2 regions of the Streptomyces sp. NPDC058985 genome follow, and region 1 is predicted to be linked to the other one. Evidence: predicted binding sites of a transcription regulator. Region 1 holds the regulator's gene; the other holds the start of a gene.
What was found. Region 1 encodes HspR, which represses chaperone genes until heat shock. Its sites were predicted from a motif close to TTGAGNNNNNNNNNCTCAA; they were not measured.

Region 1 (12,093 bases):
GGTCTACGCCAAGCTCGGTGTCGACAACCGCGTCCAGGCCTCCCGCATCGTGTGGCAGGCCCATGTCCCCGAACAGCCGACGACGAGCGCACAGGCGCGAGAGTCCAAGGCCCGCCCAGGTGGCGAGGGGCCTTGATCGCCCGGGGGTGTGGACCACCGCATGTCCACACCCCCCGGCACGCCTCGCCTCAGTCGTTGCGCGGGCGCCACGCCAGTCCCGCGGCGGAGGCCGTTCTGGCGCCCCACCACGCCATCACCGCGGCGCACGCCAGACCGGCCGCGCCCACCGCCGACAGCGCGGACAGCCGGTCGGCGGAGTCGGCCATCAGCGGTGTGGTCACGTACCACGTCACGGCGACGGCCGCGCACACCGCGAAGGCGGTCGGCGCCAGGAGGGACCAGCCGGAGACTGCGTAGTAGACGCGGCCGTTGCCGCTCAGCACCGAGACCGGCCCCAGTTCGCGGCCGGTCCGGACGAACTGGGCGACCGAGCCGACCCCCGCCACCACCACGATCACCAGGACGCCCGCCACGGAGAGCAGCTCCAGCCACCGCTGGGCCGCGACGCCCTCGCCACTGCCGCCGAAGGTGCCCGCCATCGCGAAGACCTGGACGTCCGTCGCCATCGCCACGTGCGCGTTGGCGGCCTGGTGCACCCGTGGCAGCGACAACTGCCGTCCGTCCCGGGCCAGGACCACCATGGCCGCTTCCTCGGCTGTACGGACGGTCTTGGTCACGTCGCCCCTACGGGCGTAGAGGTGTGCCCCGACGGACCGCTCCAGCTCCGCCGCACGGGCCAGACCGGCGTGCCGGGTGCGCAGTTCGGCGGGGGCCGCGGTCGGACACGTGACGCCCAGGTCCCGCCAGACCGGGCAGTCCGCGACGAGGTCGATCCGCCCCGACCGGGGATCCCTCGTCATGGTAAGTGCGTGCACTCCCGTCCCCAGATCCCGTTCGAAGGCCGCCACGTCGGCGGTGGCCGTGGAGAGGGTCGTCGACACGTGCAGGACGCTGGTGCCGAGGTGGTCCTCCACCGCGTCGACCCGGTCGCTCATGTCCGTGAACAGGCTGATCGCGATCTGGCCCTGCGCGGCCAGCCCGATCGCGATGACCACCGCCGCCACCAGCCGGGCCACCGGGCGCGCGCCCGCCGCCAGCCGCCGGCCCGCGACCAGCATGCCCACCCGCCCGCGCGCGGCGCCCAATCGGGCCAGTGAGGGCCCGGTCGCCGCCACCACCGCGCCGGCCACTCCGGGCAGCAGGGCGATGGTGATCACACTTCCGGCCGCCAGGACCGGCAGGCGGAGATCGTACGGAGCCAGGTCGGTGCCCCGGACCGTGCCGAAGAGCGCCACGGGGAACAGCCACAGCATCCACTCGCGACGCCGACCGGCGGCCACGGGCCGGGTCGAGCCGCCCGGCCGGTGGCGCGGCTGGAGCAGTACCACCGCGGCCAGCACCGCGAGGGGTGCGCCCAGCACGGCGCCCACCAGGCCGGGGAGCGCGGCGCGGGCGTCCGGTTCGTACAGCACGAAGTCGACGACGGGCAGCGGCACGTCGGTGAGGAGTACGGGGGCGACCGTCACGGCCGCGGCCGACGCCCCGAGCGCCACGGGAAGGAACGCCTCGCCCACGGAGAACCAGGCCCGGGCGGTGGCCGAGGCGCCCAGCGCGGTGAGGACCGCGGTCCGCCGGTCCCGGGCCGCGGCGCCGACCCTGGCGGCGATCACGACGAACAGGCCGGCGGGAAGGCCCACCATCGCGAGATAGGCCCAGTGGAACTCCTTCGGCCCGAAGTTGTACATGTGCTCACCGAGCGACGGCGTCCAGGAGACGCCGAATCCCGAGGCCCTGGTCATGTTCTCGGCGTCCAGTCGCTCCTGCGTCGGCCGTACGTAGGCGAAGTACTCGCTCGGCGACTCCAGGCCGTCCGGGGCGATGGTGCCGACGCTCCGGCCGTATTCGCGGCGGACCTGGGGCCCGGCCGCCTTCAGGGCCGGGGAGAGCACGGCCTGTCCGGGCTCCGGCCAGTCGTTCAGGCCGGGTGGCAGGGGCGCACGCGGGGTCAGGGGCTCTATGTAGACCACGTCGTACTGGCGGTCGCCGGCGCTCGCCAGCGTCGCCCGCCACAGGAGCGTGGCGGAGCCGTTGTCGGCGGTCTGGGGCCAACGGGCCTGGCTGCGCTCGGTCCTGCCGTCGAAGGAGGACACCGCGAGCAGGAATCCGCAGACGGTGAGGACGGCCACGGTGGTGGCCGCGAAGAGCGCGAAGTACCGGATGCGGCCCGCTTCCGCCGTCCCGGACGCGGCTCGCCCCATGCGCAGCAACTGCCCCCGCAGAGCGGCCCCGTTCACCGCACCTCCCGGGCCTGGACCAGGCGCCCCTCGTGCAGGTGCAGCCGAACGTCGGCGCGACCGGCCACCGACGGGTCGTGCGTCACCACCACCAGGGCACACCCGTGTTCGCGCGGGGTACTGAACAACAGGTCCGCCACGGACTCCCGTTGTTCGCCGTCCAGCGCTCCGGTCGGCTCGTCGGCCAGCAGCAGCCCGGGGGTGTTGACCAGGGCGCGCCCCACAGCGACGCGCTGCCTCTCGCCGCCGGACAGGTCCCGCGTGGCCGCGGCCCGGGGCACACCGAGGCGGGTGAGCAGCGACTCGGCGCGGGAGCGTGCGTCGGTCACCGCCTCCCCGGCGAGCAGGCTCGCGATCATCACGTTCTCCACCGGGGTCAGCTCGGGCAGCAGCTCGCCGAACTGGAAGACCATGCCCACGTGGCGCCGCCGATGCGCGGCGAGGGCCCGCGCGGACAGCCGGGTCACGTCCTGCCCCACGACCTCCACGCGACCCGACTGCGGGCGTATCAGCCCCATGACGCACATCAGCAGGGTCGACTTCCCGCTCCCGGACGGCCCCATCACGGAGACGGAAGCACCCGGCGGAACGGTGAGATCGGCACCGGCGAGCAGACTCCGGCCGGACACGCCGTAGACCACCTCACTGAGCCGCAGAACAGGGGGACGGGGGGTTGAGGTCACGCGGAGCTCCCTTGGTCGGGGGGATCACTCGAGGTGTACGTCGCGGACCACGCATGCCTGACCGAGGGGCCGGGTCGGCCCCTCGGTCAGGCAGTGGTCGGGCTGCGTGGGCGGAACTGCGTCAGCCCGAGTACCAACTGGTGTGCCAGTCGGGCAGGTTGTTGCGGGACACCGTGCCGCGGGCCTTGTAGATCTCGGAGGCCCTGCTGCTCTCGACGGTGCCCCTGTTGCCGTCGTTGTCGGACGGACCGTTCGGGCCGTTCTTGTTCCACAGGGTCAGCTTGGTGCCCGAGTGGGCCACCCGGTAGTACTCCGCCTTCACCCAGTGGCTGGAACCCGTGTCCTTGATGTTCATGATCGAGCGATTGCCCTCGGTCCAGAAACGGAGCTCGCCGCTGTAGGAGTGCGGGCCGATCTCGTACGCGAAGGCGGGCGTCGCCGTGCTCAGGGCCAGGGCGGCGATGGCCCCGACCCCGAGCCGTCGAGCGATTCTGATGTTCACTGAAGTGTGTCCCCTCGTCTGACGGAGTGCCCGTGCCGCGACAGGCGGCAGGGAGGGAAACGCACCGTGGAGAGCCGTGCGTTTCCTGTGGCTCCCAGACTGCTCGGGGACGAACGGGAGGAGAATCCACCCGCTGGGGGGTGTGGACGCGCCCCCCGCCCTGCCGGGGGGGGACCGCCTACTTCAGCCCGATCTCCCCGCAGGCGTCCGCGTACTTCGCCGTGCAGATGTCGCTGACCTTGTAGAAGTCGTCCGCGATCACCGTCTCGTCGATGTTGCCCTGGGTGAGGGCGACGACGGGGACGAGCTGGGCGGGGATGCCCTTGTGGGTGGGGCTGTCGACCTTGTCGCGGGCGAGGGCGTCGAACTGGATGTCCCGGCCCTGGACCCGCGCCACGGCCATCTCCGCGGCGTTCTCGGCCTCCTGCGGGTAGGACTTGTAGACGCTCATGTACTGCTCGCCGGTGACGATCCGCTGGACCGCGGAGAGTTCCGCGTCCTGGCCGGTGATCGGCGGCAGGTCGGTGACGCCCGCGTCCTCCAGGGCCTTGATGACGCCGCCCGCCATGCCGTCGTTGGCGGAGTAGACGCCCGCGATGTTGTCCTTGCCGATCTTCCCGATCGCCTCGGTCATGTTCGCCTCGGCGTTCTCCGGCTTCCAGTCCTTGGTGTCGAAGGACTGGGCGATCGTCACCTTGCCGTTCAGCTCGGACATCGCGCCGGCCTTGAACTGCTTGGCGTTCGGGTCGGTGGGCGAGCCGTTCATCATGACGATCTTGTCGGAGCTGTCCGCGCCGCCGAGCGCGTCGAGCAGGGAGCGGCCCTGCACCTCGCCGACCAGCTCGTTGTCGAAGGAGATGTACGCGTCGATCGGGCCCTCGGCCAGCCGGTCGTAGGCGATGACCGGGATGCCGGCGTCCTTGGCCTTCTGCACGCCGTCCCCGATGGACTGCGAGTCGACCGCGTCCAGCACGATCACGTCGACCTTGTCGTCGATCATCTGCTGCATCTGCTCGGTCTGCTTCGACGCGCTCGCCTCGGCGTTGGCGTACTTGACGTTGCCCGCGTCGTTCGTGAGCTCGCCGACCTTCGCCTTGAAGAAGGGGTAGTCGAACTGCTCGTAGCGCGTGTTCGCCTTCTCCGGCAGCAGCAGGCCGACGGTGATGTCGTTGCCCTTGGTCGGGCTCGCCTCGCCACTGCTGTCCGAGGCGCCCAGGACGCCGCAGGAGGCCAGCGAGAGCGTCATCACGGACGCGGCCACGGATATGGCGGTACGACGGGCACGGCTGCTCACTGCGCTTACCTTCCGAACACACGGGTGTTGTCGGTGACCCAGGTGACCCCTGGTCCTCCTGGTCCCCCTGGTGAAGGAAGCCAACGCTGTCTTCACCAAATCGTCAAGAAGTACTAGACCAATGAGACAGCACCGTTGTGAACAAGCCCCGGAGGTCCGATCGGACCTCCGGGGCTGTCGATGCCGTCCGCCCTTGTGCCGCCTGCCGGACCGAGGTCAGTCCGAGGTCTGGCCATGGCGCTTGGGACGCCACACGACCAAGGCGCTGGTCTGCTGTACCTCTTGGTAAGGGACCAGGTCACGGCGGTACGACGCGTGCACCGCCGCCTCGCGCTGGCGCATGGCCGTCGCCGCCCCGTCGAGGGCGTCGGCCATCTCCGCGACTCGGGCCTGGAGCGCGGCGACCTGGTTCTCCAGTTCGATGATGCGCTTGATTCCGGCCAGGTTGATGCCCTCGTCCTGCGACAGCTGCTGCACCTGGCGGAGCAGCTCGATGTCGCGGGCCGAGTAGCGCCGGCCGCGCCCGGCCGTGCGGTCCGGGGAGACCAGGCCGAGGCGGTCGTACTGGCGCAGGGTCTGCGGGTGCAGACCGGAGAGCTGGGCCGCCACCGAGATGACGTAGACCGGGGTCTCCTCGGTCAGTTCATACGGGTTGCGTCGACGACCGTCCATCCCCATCAAGCTCCCTTCGCGGCCTGGAACAACTCCGCCCGCGGATCCTCGTCCGCGGTCGCCTCGCGATACGCCTCCAGCGCGTCACGAGCCTTCCCCGTCAGGTCCTTCGGAACACTCACCTCGACGGTGACCAGGAGGTCGCCCCGGCTGCCGTCCTTGCGGACCGCGCCCTTGCCGCGGGCCCGCATGGTGCGCCCGTTGGGCGTGCCCGGCGGAAGCTTCAGCGTGACGGGCGGACCGCCCAGGGTCGGCACCCGCACCTCGCCGCCGAGGGCCGCCTCGGTGTAGGTGACGGGGACGGTGACCGTGAGGTTGTCGCCCCTGCGGCCGAAGACGGAGTGCTCCTTGACGTGCACGACCACGTACAGGTCGCCCGCCGGTCCGCCCCGCTCGCCCGGCGTGCCCTTGCCGCGCAGCCGGATGCGCTGCCCGTCCGACACCCCGGCCGGGATGCGGACCTGCATCGTCCGCGAGGACTTGGCGCGTCCGGAGCCCTTGCAGACGTCGCAGGGGTCCTCGGCGATCAGGCCGCGGCCCTTGCAGTCCGGGCACGGGTCGGTGAGCGAGAAGCCGCCGCCGGAGCCCCGCGCGACCTGGCCGGTGCCGACGCAGGTCGGGCACACGCGCGGTGTGCCGTTCTTGTCGCCGGTGCCCGAACAGGCCTTGCAGGGCGCCTGCGAGGACATCCGCAGCGGCACCGTGGCGCCCTCGATGGCCTCCGTGAAGCTCAGCGTGACCTCGGACTCGATGTCCTGGCCGCGCCGCGGCTGGGTCCGCGTGCCGGTGCCGGGACCGCCACCGGTGCGGTTGAACAGGCCGCCGAACACGTCCCCGAGGCCGCCGCCGAAGCCGCCGGCGCCGCCCCCTTGGCCCCCGCCCTGGGCGCCGCCTCCGAAGAGGTCGCCCAGGTCGAAGTTGAAGGTGCCGCCGCCGCCCGCGCCCGGCCCCGGACGGAAACCGCCGTTGCCGAAGAGGGCGCGGGCCTCGTCGTACTCCTTGCGCTTCTTGGAGTCACCGAGGATGTCGTTGGCCTCGGAGATCTCCTTGAAGCGCTCCTCCGCCCTGACGTTCCCCTTGTTGGCGTCCGGGTGGTACTCGCGGGCGAGCTTCCGGTACGCCTTCTTGATCTCGGCCTCGGTGGCGTCCTTGGGGACGCCGAGGACCTTGTAGTAGTCCTTCTCGATGAAGTCCTTGGTGCTCATCCCCGACGTCCCTCCTTCCCGCTTCGATTACTGACGTCAGCCCTCCTCCGGGCCACCGCTCTCCTTGTTCTCCGCGGCGTCGGGGCCGTCCTCGGCCTCGGTGCTCTCCTCGGCCGGCTTGACGGTCTGCGCGCCGGGCTGCGGCTCGGCGACGGCCACCCGCGCGGGGCGGATGGTGCGCTCGCCGATCCGGTACCCCGGCTGCAGGATCGCCACGCAGGTCGTCTCGGTGACGTCCGGTGCGTAGGAGTGCATCAGGGCCTCGTGGATCGTCGGGTCGAAGGGCTCGCCCTCCTTGCCGAACTGCTGGAGGCCCATCTTGGCGATGACCGTCTCCAGCGACTCCGCGACGGACTTGAAGCCACCGACCAGCTCCCCGTGTTCCCGGGCGCGGCCGATGTCGTCCAGCATCGGGAGCAGCTCGGTCAGGAGGTTCGCGACGGCGACCTCCTTGACCGCGACGCGGTCCCGCTCCACGCGGCGGCGGTAGTTCTGGTACTCGGCCTGGAGCCGCTGGAGGTCCGCCGTGCGCTCGTTGAGCGCGGTGCGCACCTGGTCCAGCTGGGCCACCAGGCCCGCGTTCTCGCTCGCGTCCCCGGCCGGGGCCGCGCCCTCCTCCGCGGAGGGGGCGGCGGCCTTCGGCTCGGCGTCGTCAGGGCTGGCGCCGGAGGGGACGTCGGGCTTCTCGTCGAAGCCCGGGGTCTCCTCCGTCACGCGGCACCGTCCTTGCGCTCGTCGTCCACGATCTCGGCGTCGACGACGTCGTCGTCGGCCTTGTCGCCGTCACCGGCGGTGGCACCGGCGCCCGGGGCCTCGCCGCCGGCGGCCTGCGCGCCCTGGGCGTCGGCGTACATGGCCTGGCCCAGCTTCTGCGAGACGGCGGCGACCTTCTCCGTGGCGGTGCGGATCTCGGCGGTGTCCTCGCCCTTGAGCTTCTCCTTCAGCTCGGCGACGGACTCCTCGACCTCGGTCTTGATCTCGCCGGGGACCTTGTCCTCGTTGTCCTTGAGGAACTTCTCCGTCTGGTAGACGAGCTGCTCGCCCTGGTTGCGGGACTCGGCGGCCTCGCGGCGGGCGTGGTCCTCCTCCGCGTACTTCTCGGCCTCCTGGCGCATCCGGTCGACCTCGTCCTTCGGCAGCGAGGAGCCGCCGGTGACGGTCATCTTCTGCTCCTTGCCCGTGCCGAGGTCCTTCGCGGTCACGTGCATGATGCCGTTGGCGTCGATGTCGAAGGCGACCTCGATCTGCGGGACGCCGCGGGGCGCCGGGGGCAGACCGGTCAGCTCGAACATCCCGAGCTTCTTGTTGTACGCCGCGATCTCGCGCTCGCCCTGGTAGACCTGGATCTGCACGGAGGGCTGGTTGTCCTCGGCGGTGGTGAAGATCTCCGAACGCTTCGTCGGGATCGTCGTGTTCCGCTCGATCAGCTTGGTCATGATGCCGCCCTTGGTCTCGATACCGAGGGACAGCGGGGTGACGTCGAGGAGCAGGACGTCCTTGACCTCGCCCTTGAGGACACCGGCCTGCAGGGCGGCGCCGATGGCGACGACCTCGTCCGGGTTGACGCCCTTGTTGGCGTCCTTGCCGCCGGTCAGGTCCTTGACCAGCTCGGCGACGGCCGGCATACGGGTCGAGCCGCCGACGAGGACGACGTGGTCGATCTCGGACAGCTGGATGCCGGCGTCCTTGATGACGTTGTGGAACGGCGTCTTGCAGCGCTCCAGGAGGTCGGCCGACAGCTGCTGGAACTGCGCCCGGGTGAGCTTCTCGTCGAGGTGCAGCGGGCCCTCGGCGGAGGCGGTGATGTAGGGCAGGTTGATCGAGGTCTCGGTGGACGAGGACAGCTCGATCTTGGCCTTCTCGGCGGCCTCGCGCAGGCGCTGGAGGGCCATCTTGTCCTTGGACAGGTCCACGCCGTGGCCGGCCTGGAACTGCTTCACCAGGTAGTCGACGACACGCTGGTCCCAGTCGTCACCACCGAGGTGGTTGTCACCGTTGGTGGCCTTCACCTCGACGACGCCGTCGCCGATCTCCAGCAGCGAGACGTCGAAGGTGCCGCCACCGAGGTCGAAGACGAGGATGATCTGCTCGTCCTTGTCGAGGCCGTACGCCAGCGCGGCGGCGGTCGGCTCGTTGACGATGCGCAGGACGTTCAGGCCCGCGATCTCGCCGGCCTCCTTGGTGGCCTGGCGCTCGGCGTCGTTGAAGTACGCCGGGACGGTGATGACCGCGTCGGTCACCTTCTCGCCCAGGTAGGACTCGGCGTCCCGCTTCAGCTTCTGCAGCACGAAGGCGCTGATCTGCTGCGGGTTGAAGTCCTTGCCGTCCAGGTTGATCTTCCAGTCGGTGCCCATGTGGCGCTTGACCGACCGGATGGTCCTGTCGACGTTCGTGACCGCCTGGCGCTTGGCCACCTCGCCGACCAGCACCTCACCGTTCTTGGCGAAGGCGACGACGGACGGCGTGGTCCTGGCGCCCTCGGCGTTGGTGATGACGGTGGGCTCGCCGCCCTCCAGAACGCTGACGACGGAATTAGTCGTGCCCAGGTCGATGCCGACCGCACGTGCCATGGTGAATAACCTCCAGCTGACTTGAGTGGAACAGGCTCAAGTGTGCATGACGGCCTTCGTGCGGTCAACGTAGGTGAGTCGATCCGACTCAACTCTTATCCGTTCCTTACACGCAATGGGGCGCTGACCTGCGCTTCTTCGGTACGCGTGGCCTGACGAACCGGGAAAATCGACCCCCGGGAGGATGCACCCCTAGGGGGTCCGACCGCCTCGGGAGGCACCTGGGACTCCGTACGCGGCCGCCGCACCCGCGCCTGCGGCCGACCGGACACCGGCCCCTCCGCCGGCACCCGCGTCCGGGGCCGTCCGGGCGCCTGTCCCGGCACCCCTGCCGCCCCTGCCCCGCACCGCGGCCCGTACACCCGCACCCGCAGCAGTCCCGCCAGCGCGGCGGCCGCACCGCCCGCCACCCACCACACCGCCGCCGCGTCCAGCCGCCCCGTGTGCACGAGCACACCCACGAGCACCGCCCCGCACGACGCCCCGCCGACGGCCACCGCGGCGCCCTGCGGAGTGAGCCCGAGCCGGCGCAGCCGGTGGGCGAGATGGTCGGGCCCGCCCCGCAGCGCCGGCCGCCCGGCCAGCAGGCGCGAGAGCAGGACGAGTACGGCGTCCAGGCAGACCGGCACACTCAGCGCGAACAGCACCGCCGCGCCGCTCGCGGGTGCGCTGCCCGCGCGGGTGAACACGGCGGACCCGGCCAGCAGGAACCCTGCGAAGAGCGCCCCGCACGCACCGAGCGCGATCCGCGCGGGATGCCAGTTGTGCAGCAGCAGTCCGGTCAGCGCGGCGGCCAGCGCGAGCAGCGCCACCGCCAGCCCGTCGCGCAGCTCCGCCGCGGCACAGGCGGCGACCCCGAAGGCGGTCACGACCCCCACCGTGCCGGCCACCCCGTCGGCGTGGTCCAGCCCCCGGAAGGCGGAGGCGACCAGCGTGATCCATCCCACGGCGAGCACCCCGGCCATCGGCCCCGTCTCGCCGTACGGCACGACGCACGCCGCCGCGACGGCCGTACCGGCGAGCACCCAGCGCCGCCGCAGCCGCCAGACGTCGGCGGCGAGGCCGAGGACACCGACGGCGGACGCGCCGAGGAGCAGCCGGCCGGCGGCGGAGCCGAGCGGCACGACGCCGGTCCAGTCCCCGGCCCAGGCGGCCAGCGCGGTGACCAGGGCGACGGCCACCCCGCCGGAGAGCGGGACCGGCCGCCGGCGGCGCCGGTCGACGAGGGCGAGGGAGAGGGCGGGTGCGCGCAGCACCCCGGCGAGGAGAGCGGCGAGGAGAAACGAGGCGGTGGCGGCGGCGATCCCGTAGAGCACGGGGATAAGCTATGCCGGATATCACGTTTTGCTATGAATTGCGCGCCCGTTACGGCGTGGCGCCGGGGCGGGCGGCCGACCCTGCGCCCGGGCCGGTGACCGACCTGGGTCAGGGTTGCCTCAGCGACGCAGATCACCGCACGTCCGACTACAGTGCGGCTCAGGATCGGGGTAGTCTCGGACAGACTGATTAAGTTACCGCTTAGTAATAACGATCCCCTCGCAACCTCGCAGGCCCGAGGAGCCCCCAAATGCAACTCGCCGCGATCATCGTGTCGCTGGTCCTGATCGTGGTCGGCGTCGCACTGTTCGGCCGCGCCGTCCTGCAGATCGTCAACTACATGCGGCTCGGACAGCCGGTGCCGGCCGGCACGCGGACCGACGATCCCGCAGCGCGCACCGTCACCGTGGTCCGGGAGTTCCTCGGCCACACCCGGATGAACCGCTGGGGCATCGTCGGGGTGGCGCACTGGTTCGTGGCGGTGGGCTTCTTCTCCCTGCTCCTGACGATCGTCAACGCGGTCGGACAGCTCTTCGAGGCGGACTGGATCCTGCCGGTCATCGGCGACTGGGCGCCGTACAACGTCTTCGTCGAGTTCATCGGCACCATGACGGTGCTCGGCATCCTCGTCCTGATCGTGATCCGCCAGCTGAGCCGGCCGGACAAGCCGGGCCGCAAGTCCCGCTTCGCCGGCTCCAACTTCGGCCAGGCGTACTTCGTCGAGGCCGTCATCCTCATCGTCGGCGTCTGCATCTTCATGCTGCACGCGCTGGAGGGCGCCCTCCACCACGTCGACGGCTACGAGGCATCGTTCTTCATCTCGTACCCGGTCGTCTCCGCGCTCGGGGACCTGGACGTCTCCACCCTCCAGAACCTCGTCTACCTCTTCGCCGGCCTGAAGATCGCGACCTCGTTCATCTGGATGATCACCGTCGCCCTGAAGACCGACATGGGCGTCGCCTGGCACCGCTTCCTGGCCTTCCCGAACATCTGGTTCAAGCGCGACGCGAAGGGCGGCACCGCGCTGGGCGCCCTGCTGCCGATGACCTCGGGCGGCAAGCCGATCGACTTCACCGACCCCGGCGACGACGACACCTTCGGCGTCTCCCAGGTCGAGCAGTTCTCCTGGAAGGGCCTGCTGGACTTCTCCACCTGCACCGAGTGCGGCCGCTGCCAGTCGCAGTGCCCCGCCTGGAACACCGGCAAGCCGCTCTCCCCCAAGCTCCTGATCATGTCCCTGCGCGACCACGCGCACGCCAAGGCCCCCTACCTGCTGGCCGGCGGCGGCAAGACGATGGAGGGCGAGGAGAAGGCGTCCGAGGAGCAGCTGGCCGGTGTTCCGGCCGCCGCGCTGGCCGAGGCGGAGCGCCCGCTGATCGGCACCCTCGAGGAGAACGGCGTCATCGACCCGGACGTCCTGTGGTCCTGCACCACCTGCGGCGCCTGCGTCGAGCAGTGCCCGGTGGACATCGAGCACGTCGACCACATCGTCGACA
Region 2 (12,093 bases), on a different contig from region 1:
CTTGGTGAAGTACTCGGTCCTCACCCGCGAGACCCGGGGTCCGGCCGGCCTGGAGATGGGGCCGCACCAGGAGTCGGTGCACATGCACCGGCTGGTCCACGACATCGTCTCCAAGCTGACCGGCGACGACCAGCGTGACAGCCACCGCAGAGCGGTGCGCACCCTGCTGGCCGAAGCGGACCCCGGCAACCCCCAGGACAGCCGGAACTGGCCCCGCTACGCCGAACTGCTGCCGCATCTGGAGCCCTCGGGCGCGCTCGACAGCACGCGGCCCCGGATCCAGGAGACCGTGCTGAACTGCCTGCGCTACTGCAACCGCAGCGGGGAGTACACCACCGGTCTGAACCTGGCCCGGCGGACCCGGGAGCGCTGGGCCGCGTTCCTGCCCCCGCTCTCCCCGCAGATGCTGGACCTGACGCGGGAGGAGAGCACCATGGTGCGGGTCAGCGGCCGGTTCCGGGAGGCGTACGACCTCGACCGCGACGTCCTGGAGCGGCTGCGGGCGGCGCCCGGCACCAACCCGCTGGCGGAGCTGACCACCCAGGGGGCGATGGCCAGCTGCCTGCGCCACCTGGGGCGCTACGACGAGGCGTACGCCTTGCAGCACGAGGTCCTGGAAGGCACCGACCGCCTGCTCGGCCCGAACGAGACCGCCACGACGGTCGCCCGGCACAACCTCGGTGTCAGCCTGCGCCTGCTCGGCCGGTTCGCCGAGGCCTACGAACTCGACCTGGAGAACTACGGCATTCGCGAGAGCGTCCTGCGCGCCCGGCACATCAGCACGCTCAACTCGTCGAGCGCCGTCACGCACGACCTGAGGCTGCTCGGCCGCTACCGGGACGCGCTCGCACGCCAGGAGCCGGCGGTCCGCCTGCATCTGCAGGTGCTGGGCCCGCAGCATCCGCAGACCCTGGGGGCACGCACCCAGCTGGTGATGAGCCGCCGCCGAGGGGGCGGGCCCACGCAGGACATCGGCCCCGAGATGGCGAGCCTGCTGGACGAGCTGGCCCAGGTCCACGGCCGCGGGCACTACCGCACCCTCGCCTTCCTCACCAACTACGGCAACTACCTCCGCGAACACGGCGACCTCCGTCACGCCCGCGAGCTGATCGAGGAGGCCGAGTCCGGGTACCGGGCGCTGCTCGGGCCCGCCCACCCCGTCGCCACCGGCATGCTCGCCAACACCGGCCTGATCATGCAGGCGGCCGGCGAGCGGGCCGAGGCCATGGCGATGTTCGAGGCGGCCCTGGCCGGACTCACCGCCACCCTGGGCCCCGACCACCCCTGGGTGCTCGGCTGCGCCCTGTGCGCCACCGGCGCGCGCAACTTCAACGGGCGGATCGCCGACGCGGTGGAACTCGGCCGCGACACGGTGCGCCGGGCCCAGCGCACGCTGGGCGGGGAGCACCCGCTGACCCTGTCCTGCCAGGTCGCCCTGGCAGCCGACCTGCGGGCGGCCCGGGAGCACGAGGAGGCCGGGAAGCTGGAGGAGGACGGGCTGCTGGGTCTGACCCGGACGCTCGGCGCCCAGCATCCGCACACCCTCTCCGCCCGTCAGCGCACCCGCCCGTACTGGGACTTCGAGCCCTACCTCGGCTGACAGGCACCGGCCCCCCCCCGCACGCCGGAGGGGCCGGCCCCGTTCCCGGGACCGGCCCCTCCTGTCGGACGCGTGTGCGGTCAGGCCTCGAAGACCTCACGCACCAGCTGCTCCTGCTCGGCCTGGTGCCGCTTGGCGGAACCGACGGCCGGGGACGAGCCGTGCGGGCGCGAGATGCGCCGCAGGCGCTCGCCGTGCGGGATGTCGGCGCCGACCGCCAGGTCCAGGTGGTCGATCAGGTTGAGCGCGATGAACGGCCAGGCACCCTGGTTCGCCGGCTCCTCCTGGGCCCACAGGTACTTCTCGGCGTTCGGGTACTTGGCGATCTCCGCCTGGAGCTCGGCACCCGGCAGCGGGTACAGGCGCTCGATGCGGATGATGGCCGTGTCGGTCACGCCGCGCTTCTTCCGCTCGGCGTCGAGGTCGTAGTAGACCTTGCCGGCGGTGAAGACGACCTTCTTGACGGCGGCCGGGTCGACCGAGTCGTCGCCGATGACCGGGCGGAACTGGCCCGTCGTGAACTCCTCCGCCTTCGAGGCCGCGGCCTTCAGGCGCAGCATCGACTTCGGGGTGAAGACGACCAGCGGCTTGTGGTGCGGGTTGTGCACCTGCCACCGCAGGAGGTGGAAGTAGTTCGACGGCAGGGTCGGCATCGCGACCGTCATGTTGTTCTGCGCGCAGAGCTGGAGGAACCGCTCCGGGCGGGCCGAGGAGTGGTCCGGGCCCTGGCCCTCGTAGCCGTGCGGGAGCAGGAGCGTCACACCGCTCGTCTGGTTCCACTTCTGCTCGGCCGACGAGATGAACTCGTCCACGACCGTCTGCGCGCCGTTGACGAAGTCGCCGAACTGCGCTTCCCACATCACCAGAGCGTCGGGGCGGGCCAGCGAGTAGCCGTACTCGAAGCCCATCACCGCGTACTCGGAGAGCAGCGAGTTGTAGACGTTGTACCGGGACTGGTCCTCGGACAGGTACAGCAGCGGGGTGAACTCGTCGCCCGTCTCACGGTCGATGACGACCGCGTGGCGCTGGCCGAAGGTGCCGCGCTGCGAGTCCTGGCCGGAGAGCCGGACCGGCACGCCCTCCAGGAGCAGCGAGCCGACGGCGAGGGTCTCGCCCATGCCCCAGTCGATCGTGCCGTCCTCGACCATCGCCGCCCGGCGCTGCAGCTGCGGCAGCAGTCGCGGGTGCACGGTGACGTGGTCGGGGATGTTGACCTGGGACTCGGCGATCCGCTTGACCGTCTCGGCGGTGACCGCGGTGTTCACCGCGACCGGGAACTCGGCCTGCGGCTCCGACGGTTCGGCGGAGGCGGGCTGCGAGGCGGCCTCGCGGACCTCGGTGAAGACCTTCTCCAGCTGCCCCTGGTAGTCCTGGAGCGCCTGCTCGGCCTCTTCCAGGGTGATGTCGCCGCGACCGATGAGGGACTCGGTGTAGAGCTTGCGCACCGAGCGCTTCTTGTCGATCAGGTCGTACATCAGCGGCTGGGTGAAGGCCGGGTTGTCGGTCTCGTTGTGCCCGCGGCGGCGGTAGCAGATGAGGTCGATCACCACGTCCTTGTTGAACGCCTGGCGGAACTCGAAGGCCAGCCGCGCCACACGGACGCAGGCCTCGGGGTCGTCGCCGTTCACGTGGAAGATCGGGGCCTCGATCATGCGGGCCACGTCGGTGGCGTACATCGAGGAGCGCGACGACTCCGGGGCGGCGGTGAAACCGACCTGGTTGTTGATGACGACGTGGACCGTGCCGCCGGTGCGGTAGCCGCGCAGCTGCGACATGTTCAGGGTCTCGGCCACCACGCCCTGGCCCGCGAAGGCCGCGTCGCCGTGGATCGCCACCGGCAGGACGGTGAAGTCCGTGCCGCCCTTGCCGATGATGTCCTGCTTGGCGCGCGAGACGCCCTCCAGGATCGGGTCGACCGCCTCCAGGTGCGAGGGGTTGGCGACCAGCGAGACCTTGATCTGCTCGCCGTCCAGGCCCGTGAAGGTGCCCTCGGCGCCCAGGTGGTACTTCACGTCGCCGGAGCCGTGCATCGACTTCGGGTCGAGGTTGCCCTCGAACTCGCGGAAGATCTGCGCGTACGACTTGCCGACGACGTTGGCCAGCACGTTCAGCCGGCCGCGGTGGGCCATGCCGACGACGACCTCGTCGAGGCGGGACTCGGCCGCCGAGTCGATGACCGCGTCGAGCAGCGGGATGACGGACTCGCCGCCCTCCAGGGAGAAGCGCTTCTGGCCGACGTACTTCGTCTGCAGGAAGGTCTCGAAGGCCTCCGCCGCGTTCAGCCGGCGCAGGATGCGCAGCTGCTCCTCGCGCTCCGGCTTGGTGTGCGAGCGCTCGATGCGGTCCTGGATCCACTTGCGCTGCTTCGGGTCCTGGATGTGCATGAACTCGATGCCGGTGGTGCGGCAGTACGAGTCGCGCAGCACGCCGAGGATGTCGCGCAGCTTCATCAGGGACTTGCCCGCGAAGCCGCCGACCGCGAACTCGCGCTCCAGGTCCCACAGGGTGAGCCCGTGCTCGGTGATGTCCAGGTCGGGGTGCTTGCGCTGCTGGTACTCCAGCGGGTCGGTGTCGGCCATGACGTGGCCGCGGACCCGGTAGGAGTGGATCAGCTCGAAGACGCGGGCGGCCTTGGTGACGTCGTCGTCGTGGCTGGCGTCGATGTCCTTGAGCCAGCGGACCGGCTCGTAGGGGATGCGCAGCGCCTTGAAGATCTCGTCGTAGAAGCCGTTCTCGCCGAGGAGCAGGTTGGCGACCTGGCGCAGGAACTCGCCGGAGGCGGCGCCCTGGATGACCCTGTGGTCGTAGGTCGACGTGAGCGTCATGACCTTCGAGATGCCGAGCTTGTTCAGGGTGTCCTGGCTGGTGCCCTGGAACTCCGCGGGGTAGTCCATGGAGCCGACGCCCATGATGACCGACTGGCCGGGCATCAGGCGGGGCACCGAGTGGACGGTGCCGAGGCCGCCGGGGTTGGTCAGGGAGACCGTGACGCCGGAGAAGTCGTCCATCGTCAGCTTGCCGTCGCGGGCGCGGCGGACGATGTCCTCGTAGGCCTGCCAGAACTCGAAGAAGTTCAGCGTCTCGGCCTTCTTGATCGCCGCGACGACCAGCTGGCGGTCGCCGTTGGGCTTGACCAGGTCGATGGCGAGGCCGAGGTTGACGTGCGCGGGCTTGACGAGGGTCGGCTTGCCGTCCTTCTCGCCGAACGAGTGGTTCATCGTCGGCATGGCCTTGATGGCCTGCACCATCGCGTAGCCGATCAGGTGCGTGAAGGAGATCTTCCCGCCCCGGGCGCGCTTGAGGTGGTTGTTGATGACGATGCGGTTGTCGAACAGCAGCTTCACCGGGACGGCGCGCACGGACGTGGCCGTGGGCAGCTCCAGCGAGGCGTTCATGTTCTTCGCGACCGCGGCGGCCGGGCCGCGCAGGGGCACCAGCTCGGGGCCCTCGGGGGCCGCGGTGGCGGCGTCCTTCGAGGGCGCGGCGGGCGCGGCGGGTGCGGCGGCCTTCGCCTGCGGCTGGGACGCGGGCTTGGCGGGCGCGGCGGCGGGCTTGGCGGCCGGGGCCGCGGCGGGCTTCGCGGGGGCGGCCGGCTGGGCGGCCGCCTTCGGCTGGGCCGGGGCGGGAGCCTGCGCCTGTGGTGCGGGGGCGGCCTTGGGCGCGCTGCCGGAGTCCGTGGCCGTGGCCGCGGGGGCGGCGGCCTGGGCCGCGGGCGCCCCGGGCTTGTAGTCGGCGAAGAAGTCCCACCAGGCTCGGTCCACGGAATTCGGGTCCTGGAGGTACTGCTGATAGATCTCGTCAACGAGCCACTCGTTGGCACCGAACGCGGCAGCGGGGTTCTTGCCCGCTTGGTCGGTGTCGGTCGAGATGCTCGAGTTACTGGGGGACTGTGGCGACACGGCGAGAACCGCCCTCTTCCGCTTCACAAGATGGTGGACAGCGGGAATCAAGGCTACGCCTTGCCGACCCCGAAGGTCAGGCCGGGCCCGTTCATCGTCGCGTAAGTCACATTGCAGACGGTGTTTCGGCGCTGGAAATGGCGGGAAACAAGCGAGGTTCTGCTGCGCGTGGGAAGGGCGGAGCGGGACCCGGCGCCGGGAAAACGCGGGCCTGTCCCTGATCACACGTGTCCGCCAGGGCGGATGCCCGTGGATCTTGAAGCTCCGCTTCGAACCCTACGTCAACCGGGCGTCGAGGGCAGGCCCGGAAGAGTGATGAGAATCCGGCATCCCCGCTCGGATTCGGCCACACCGATCCGGCCGCCGTGCAGATCCACCGCCCAGCGCGCGATCGCGAGGCCCAGACCGGTGCCGCCGTCGCTGCCCGGACCGTGCGGCCGGGAGACCGAACCCCGGTTGAACCGCTCGAACACCCGGCGCCACTCGGAGCGCGGAATGCCGGGGCCCTCGTCGAGAACCTCCAGCTCGAGGGATTCGGGCAGCTCGCCGCGGCGCGCCTTGACCGTCACCCGGCCGTGCGGCGGGCTGTGCTTGACCGCGTTGTCGATGAGGTTGGCGACGACCTGGTGGATGCGCTCGGGGTCGGCGTGCGCGGTCAGCTCGGGCGGGAAGACGTCGAGCGCCAGGTGCACGTCGGTACGCGTGTGGCTGCCCGAGCCGGAGGCGATGCCCGCGCGGGCCGAGGCGACCATGTTGGCCTCCTTGAGCACGCCGGACAGGTACGGCCAGACCTCGAAGCGCCGCTTGCGCAGCGGTATCACGCCGTTGTCCAGGCGGGAGAGGTCCAGCAGCGTCTCCACCAGCCGGCCGAGCCGCTCGGTCTGGCCGAGCGCCGTGCGCATGGTCTCCGGGTCGGCCTCGGTGACGCCGTCGACGATGTTCTCCAGCACCGCGCGCAGGCCCGCGATGGGGGTGCGAAGCTCGTGCGAGACGTTCGCGACCAGCTCCTTGCGCTGGAGGTCCTGCGCCTCCAGGTCGTCCGCCATGCGGTTGATGGTGACGGCCAGGTCGCCCAACTCGTCGCGGCGGTTCTCGCGCACCCGGCGGGTGTAGTCGCCGTGCGAGATGGACCGGGCCACGGCGTTCATCTCGTCCAGCGGCGCGGTCAGCGAGTGCGCCACGAACTGGGTGATCAGCAGCGTGGCGATCATCGAGAAGACCGTGATGAAGCGCAGCTCCGTCTTGGTGTGCACCGCGATCACCGACAGACCGGTGGTGATCAGCACCGACGTGACGACCAGCGCGCCCAGCTTGGTCTTGACCGAGAACGGGCGTACGCCGCCCCAGGGCTCCCCGGCGATGCGGGGGCCGGGGCTCCTCCGTGCGGCCTCCCGCCCTCGGCTCATGGCGTCGGCGTCTCCAGCGCGTAGCCCACGCCGTGCACGGTGCGGATGCGCTCGGCGCCGATCTTCCGGCGCAGCGCCTTGATGTGGCTGTCCACGGTCCGGGTGCCGGAGGCGTCCGCCCAGTCCCACACCTCGGCCAGCAGCTGCTCACGGGAGAGCACCGCACGCGGGGTGTTCGCCAGGCAGACCAGCAGGTCGAACTCGGTGGGGGTGAGGTGGACGTCCTCGCTGCGCACCCGCACCCGGCGCTGCGCGTGGTCGATCTCCAGCTCGCCCAGGCGCAGGATGCCGCTGCGGGGCGTCGAGGCGGCCACGACGGCCCGCTCCACCCGGCGCAGCAGCACGTGCACGCGCGCGGCCAGCTCGCGCATCGAGAACGGCTTGGTCATGTAGTCGTCGGCACCCACGCCGAGCCCGACCAGCATGTCCGTCTCGTCGTCGCGCGCGGTGAGCATCATCACCGGCACCGGCCGCTGGGCCTGCACGCGCCGGCAGACCTCCAGGCCGTCGAAGCCCGGCAGCATGATGTCGAGGATCAGCAGGTCGGGCTGCCACGCCTCGGCCGTGTCGACGGCGGACGGACCGTCGCCCGCCGTCTGCACCAGGAACCCCTCGGCGCGCAGTCGGGTCGCGATGGCGTCCACGATCGTCTGGTCGTCCTCGACCACCAGCACCCGGCGCTGTGCGCCCTGGGTGGCCGCGGCCGAGCCGTTGTGGGAGGTCTGTGTCTGCTCCATCGCCCGCCCCTGAGGTGTGCTTTCCGGAATCCGTGGGGTGATCCCATGACTGCGATTGACGCTTGAATGATCCGTGTCAGAGCAGCAGCGTACGGGGAGTCCCCACGGCATTGCTATCCAGGACCGACGCCGAGATGGACGACGTCCGGAACGCCCCGGGCAACGGGGATCTCTTCGGTACGCACCTGCTGGAAACCGGCATTACGCAAGGTTTCTTCGAATTCCGGAGAGGGCTGCGCAGACCATACGGCAAGCACCCCGCCGGGTCTCAACAGCCTTGCGCAGCCCGCCAGTCCGGACGGCCCGTACAGCCCGTCGTTGCCCTCGGTGACGGTCCAGCCGGGGCCGTTGTCGATGTCCAGGCAGAGCGCGTCGTACGTGTCGGAAGTCTCATTGACGTAGGTGACCAGGTCCGCTTCGACGATCTTCGTGCGCGGGTCGGCCAGCGCCCGCGCCGACAGGGCGGAGAGCGGTCCGGTGCGGTGCCAGTCGATGACGGCGGGCTCGCGTTCGACGACCGCGATCCGGCCCCAGCGGGGGTCGGCCGCCGCGTGGGCGAGCGAGAAGCCGACGCCGAGCCCGCCGATGAGCAGGTGCGGCGCGGCCGGTCCGCCGGACCCGGCGAGCGCGTCGGCCGCCGCGTCGACCAGCCGCCGCTCGGAGCGCCCGTCGGAGGTGTCCATCAGGAAGCAGCCGTTCGCGATGATCTGGAGCAGCGCCCCGTGCCGTCGCAGGACGACCTCGCCGTACGGGCCCTCCCTGCGGTCCAGCACCTCGGGGGCCTCGCGGAAGTCGGGGGAAGTGATGGCCATCGGCCCATCCTGGCAGGAATGCGGCGCGGGCCGGGAGCGCTTTTCGTGCACGGGTCCGAGCGCCTCGGCCGTTGATCGCTGAGAGCGAACGACCCCCGGGGAACAATCCGGGACTCCCTTTCATTGAGTCGATGTAACTCAACTTGACTGCCGAAGGGGAGATCATGGCTGCTGAGTCCGCCGCCTTCACACCGCTCACCCTGCCCGTGCTGCCGCTCGACGACGAAGTGGTCCTGCCCGGCATGGTCGTCCCCCTGGACCTGAGCGACGCCGAGGTGCGGGCCGCGGTGGAGGCCGCCCAGGCCGCCGCCCGGTCCGAGCCCGGCAAGCCCAGGGTCCTGCTCGTCCCGCGCATCGACGGCACCCACGCCGCCACCGGCGTCCTCGGCACCGTCGAGCAGGTCGGCCGCCTCGCCGACGGCGACCCGGGCGCCCTGATCCGCGGCCGGGGCCGGGTGCGCATCGGCGCCGGTACGACCGGTCCCGGCGCCGCTCTCTGGGTCGAGGGCACCCCTGTCGAGGAGACCGTGCCCGACCCCCTGCCCGGCCAGGTCGCCGAGCTGGTGAAGGAGTACAAGGCGCTCGCCACCGCCTGGCTGCGCAAGCGCGGCGCCTGGCAGGTCGTCGACCGCGTGCAGGCCATCGACGACGTCTCCGCGCTGGCCGACAACTCCGGCTACTCGCCGTTCCTCACCACCGAGCAGAAGGTCGAGCTGCTGGAGACGGCCGACCCGGTGGCCCGCCTGAAGCTCGCGACCCAGCAGCTGCGCGACCACCTCGCCGAGCAGGACGTCGCCGAGACCATCGCCAAGGACGTCCAGGAGGGCGTCGACAAGCAGCAGCGCGAGTTCCTGCTGCGCCGCCAGCTCGACGCGGTGCGCAAGGAGCTGCGCGAGCTCAACGGCGAGTCAGGCAAGGACGCTGCCGAGGAGTCCGACGACTACCGCGCCCGTGTCGAGGCCGCCGACCTGCCCGAGAAGGTCCGCGAGGCCGCGCTCAAGGAGGTCGACAAGCTGGAGCGGTCCTCCGACCAGTCGCCCGAGGGCTCCTGGATCCGCACCTGGCTCGACACGGTTCTGGAGATGCCGTGGAGCGAGCGCACCGAGGACGCCTACGACATCCAGGGCGCCCAGGCCGTGCTGGACGCCGAGCACGCGGGTCTGGAGGACGTGAAGGAGCGCATCACCGAGTACCTCGCCGTGCGCAAGCGGCGCGGCGACCGGGGCCTCGGCGTGGTCGGCGGCCGGCGTGGCGGTGCCGTGCTGGCCCTGGTGGGTCCGCCCGGTGTCGGCAAGACCTCGCTCGGCGAGTCCGTCGCCCACGCGATGGGCCGCAAGTTCGTCCGCGTCGCCCTCGGCGGCGTCCGCGACGAGGCCGAGATCCGCGGCCACCGGCGTACGTACGTCGGCGCGCTGCCCGGCCGGATCGTGCGGGCGATCAAGGAGGCGGGGTCCATGAACCCGGTCGTCCTGCTCGACGAGATCGACAAGGTCGGCTCCGACTTCCGCGGCGACCCCGCCGCGGCCCTGCTCGAAGTCCTCGACCCGGCCCAGAACCACACCTTCCGGGACCACTACCTGGAGGTCGAGCTGGACCTGTCCGACGTCGTCTTCCTCGCCACCGCCAACGTCCTGGAGGCCATCCCGGAGGCGCTGCTCGACCGCATGGAGCTGGTCCGCCTGGACGGCTACACCGAGGACGAGAAGGTCGTCATCGCCCGTGACCACCTGCTCCCGCGCCAGCTGGAGCGGGCCGGACTCGACGGCGACGAGGTCACGGTCGACGAGGGCGCGCTGCGCAAGCTCGCGGGCGAGTACACCCGTGAGGCGGGCGTGCGCACCCTGGAGCGGTCGATCGCCCGGCTGCTGCGCAAGGTGGCGGCCCAGCACGAACTGGGCGAGCGGGAGCTGCCCTTCACCGTCACCGACGCCGACCTGCGCAGCCTGATCGGCCGGCCGCACCACGTGCCCGAGTCCGCCCAGGACCCGGCGGAGCGGCGCACCTCGGTGCCGGGCGTGGCCACCGGCCTCGCGGTCACCGGCGCGGGCGGCGACGTCCTCTACGTCGAGGCGTCGCTGGCCGACCCGGAGACGGGCGCGGCGGGGCTGACCCTGACCGGTCAGCTGGGCGACGTGATGAAGGAGTCGGCGCAGATCGCGCTGAGCTTCCTGCGCAGCCACGGAGCCGAGCTGGAACTGCCGGTGGGCGACCTGAAGGACCGGGGAGCGCACATCCACTTCCCGGCGGGCGCGGTCCCCAAGGACGGTCCGAGCGCCGGCGTCACCATGACCACGGCCCTCGCCTCGCTGCTCTCCGGCCGGCTGGTCCGCACCGACGTGGCGATGACCGGCGAGGTCTCACTCACCGGACGCGTCCTGCCGATCGGCGGGGTCAAGCAGAAGCTGCTCGCGGCGCACCGGGCGGGCGTCACCACGGTGATCATCCCCAAGCGCAACGAGCCCGACCTGGACGACGTCCCGGCGGAGGTGCTGGACAAGCTCGACGTCCACGCCGTCAGCGACGTCCGCCAGGTCCTGGAACTGGCGCTCGCCCCCGCGACCAACGGGGCGGCGCGTACGACTCCGGTCGCGGCGTGACGGACGCTGCCGGACGGCACGGAGGCCCGGACCCCGCGAGGGGGCCGGGCCTCCGGCGTGTCAGCCGTTGGCGAGCGCCCGCACGCGGTCGAGCGCGCCGTTGAACCTGTTGTGGTCGCCGACCGTCGGACCGGACGACGTGTACTGCCACATCGTGTAGTAGCCCCAGCCGGCCGGCAGCGTGCCCACCGACGCGGCGTACCGGGCGATCCAGAGCGGGTTGTTCGCGGCGAAGCCGCCGTAGTTGCCGGTGCACTGGGTCCACCAGCTGGTGGCCGTGTAGATCACGGCGTCCCGGCCGGTGCGGGCCTTGTACGTGTTCAGGAAGTCGCGGATCCAGGAGACCATCTGGCTCTGCGTCTTGCCGTAGCAGGCGGCGCCGTACGGGTTCCACTCGATGTCGAGCGCCCCCGGCAGCGTCCTGCCGTCGCGGGACCAGCCGCCCCCGTGGTTCACGAAGTAGTTGGCCTGGGTCGCGCCGCTCGTGCTGTCCGGGGTGGCGAAGTGGTAGGCGCCGCGGATCATCCCGACGTTGTACGAGCCGTTGTACTGCTGGGCGAAGTACGGGTTGGTGTAGTACGTCCCCTCGGTGGCCTTGGCGTAGGCCCACTTGACCCCGCTGTTCCACAGGGTCGACCAGGCGACGTTGCCCTGGTGGCTGGAGACGTCGACGCCCTCCGTCTGGGCGGCGCCGCCCGGGACCGGGGTGCCGTGGCTCCCGTCGTGTTCGAGGACGCCCATGCCCATGTGGGCGGAGCCGCGGGGCGGGGTGTCGGCGGCCGACGCCGCCTGCGCGGGGAGGGCGGACACCAGACAGAGGGCGGCGAGCAGGATCCCGGTGACGGCGAGACGCCGGCCGCGGGCCGATCCGGATCTGTGCACGAGCATGACGTGCCTCCGATGGCTCGGTGGTGCTCGGTGGGGGATGCGCAAGTGGGGAGGAACCCGTGAATGGCGTGGGCATGCCATTCAGAGGTCCGGTGAAGACGCTACGCACGTAGAACGGGAGGTGGGAAGGGGGACCGGAAGCCGCCGTTGGTCT

Region 2: the regulator HspR is predicted to act here: its motif matches at 8,578-8,596, upstream of lon (endopeptidase La).

Annotation. Positions count from the first base shown of each region.
Region 1 is NZ_JBHYJX010000014.1:80,691-92,783, reverse strand. It holds gene ACFW01_RS15490 (DNA-binding response regulator) at 1-136, shown strand, start outside; gene ACFW01_RS15485 (hypothetical protein) at 189-2,354, opposite strand; gene ACFW01_RS15480 (ABC transporter ATP-binding protein) at 2,351-3,037, opposite strand; gene ACFW01_RS15475 (hypothetical protein) at 3,159-3,539, opposite strand; gene ACFW01_RS15470 (substrate-binding domain-containing protein) at 3,718-4,833, opposite strand; gene ACFW01_RS15465 (heat shock protein transcriptional repressor HspR) at 5,050-5,505, opposite strand; gene dnaJ (molecular chaperone DnaJ) at 5,511-6,710, opposite strand; gene grpE (nucleotide exchange factor GrpE) at 6,747-7,424, opposite strand; gene dnaK (molecular chaperone DnaK) at 7,421-9,280, opposite strand; gene ACFW01_RS15445 (MraY family glycosyltransferase) at 9,376-10,596, opposite strand; gene ACFW01_RS15440 ((Fe-S)-binding protein) at 10,848-12,093, shown strand, end outside.
Region 2 is NZ_JBHYJX010000009.1:134,679-146,771, reverse strand. It holds gene fxsT (FxSxx-COOH system tetratricopeptide repeat protein) at 1-1,600, shown strand, start outside; gene ACFW01_RS11275 (multifunctional oxoglutarate decarboxylase/oxoglutarate dehydrogenase thiamine pyrophosphate-binding subunit/dihydrolipoyllysine-residue succinyltransferase subunit) at 1,681-5,499, opposite strand; gene ACFW01_RS11270 (ATP-binding protein) at 5,781-6,905, opposite strand; gene ACFW01_RS11265 (response regulator transcription factor) at 6,902-7,642, opposite strand; gene ACFW01_RS11260 (spermidine synthase) at 7,756-8,454, opposite strand; gene lon (endopeptidase La) at 8,619-11,051, shown strand; gene ACFW01_RS11250 (lysozyme) at 11,112-11,939, opposite strand.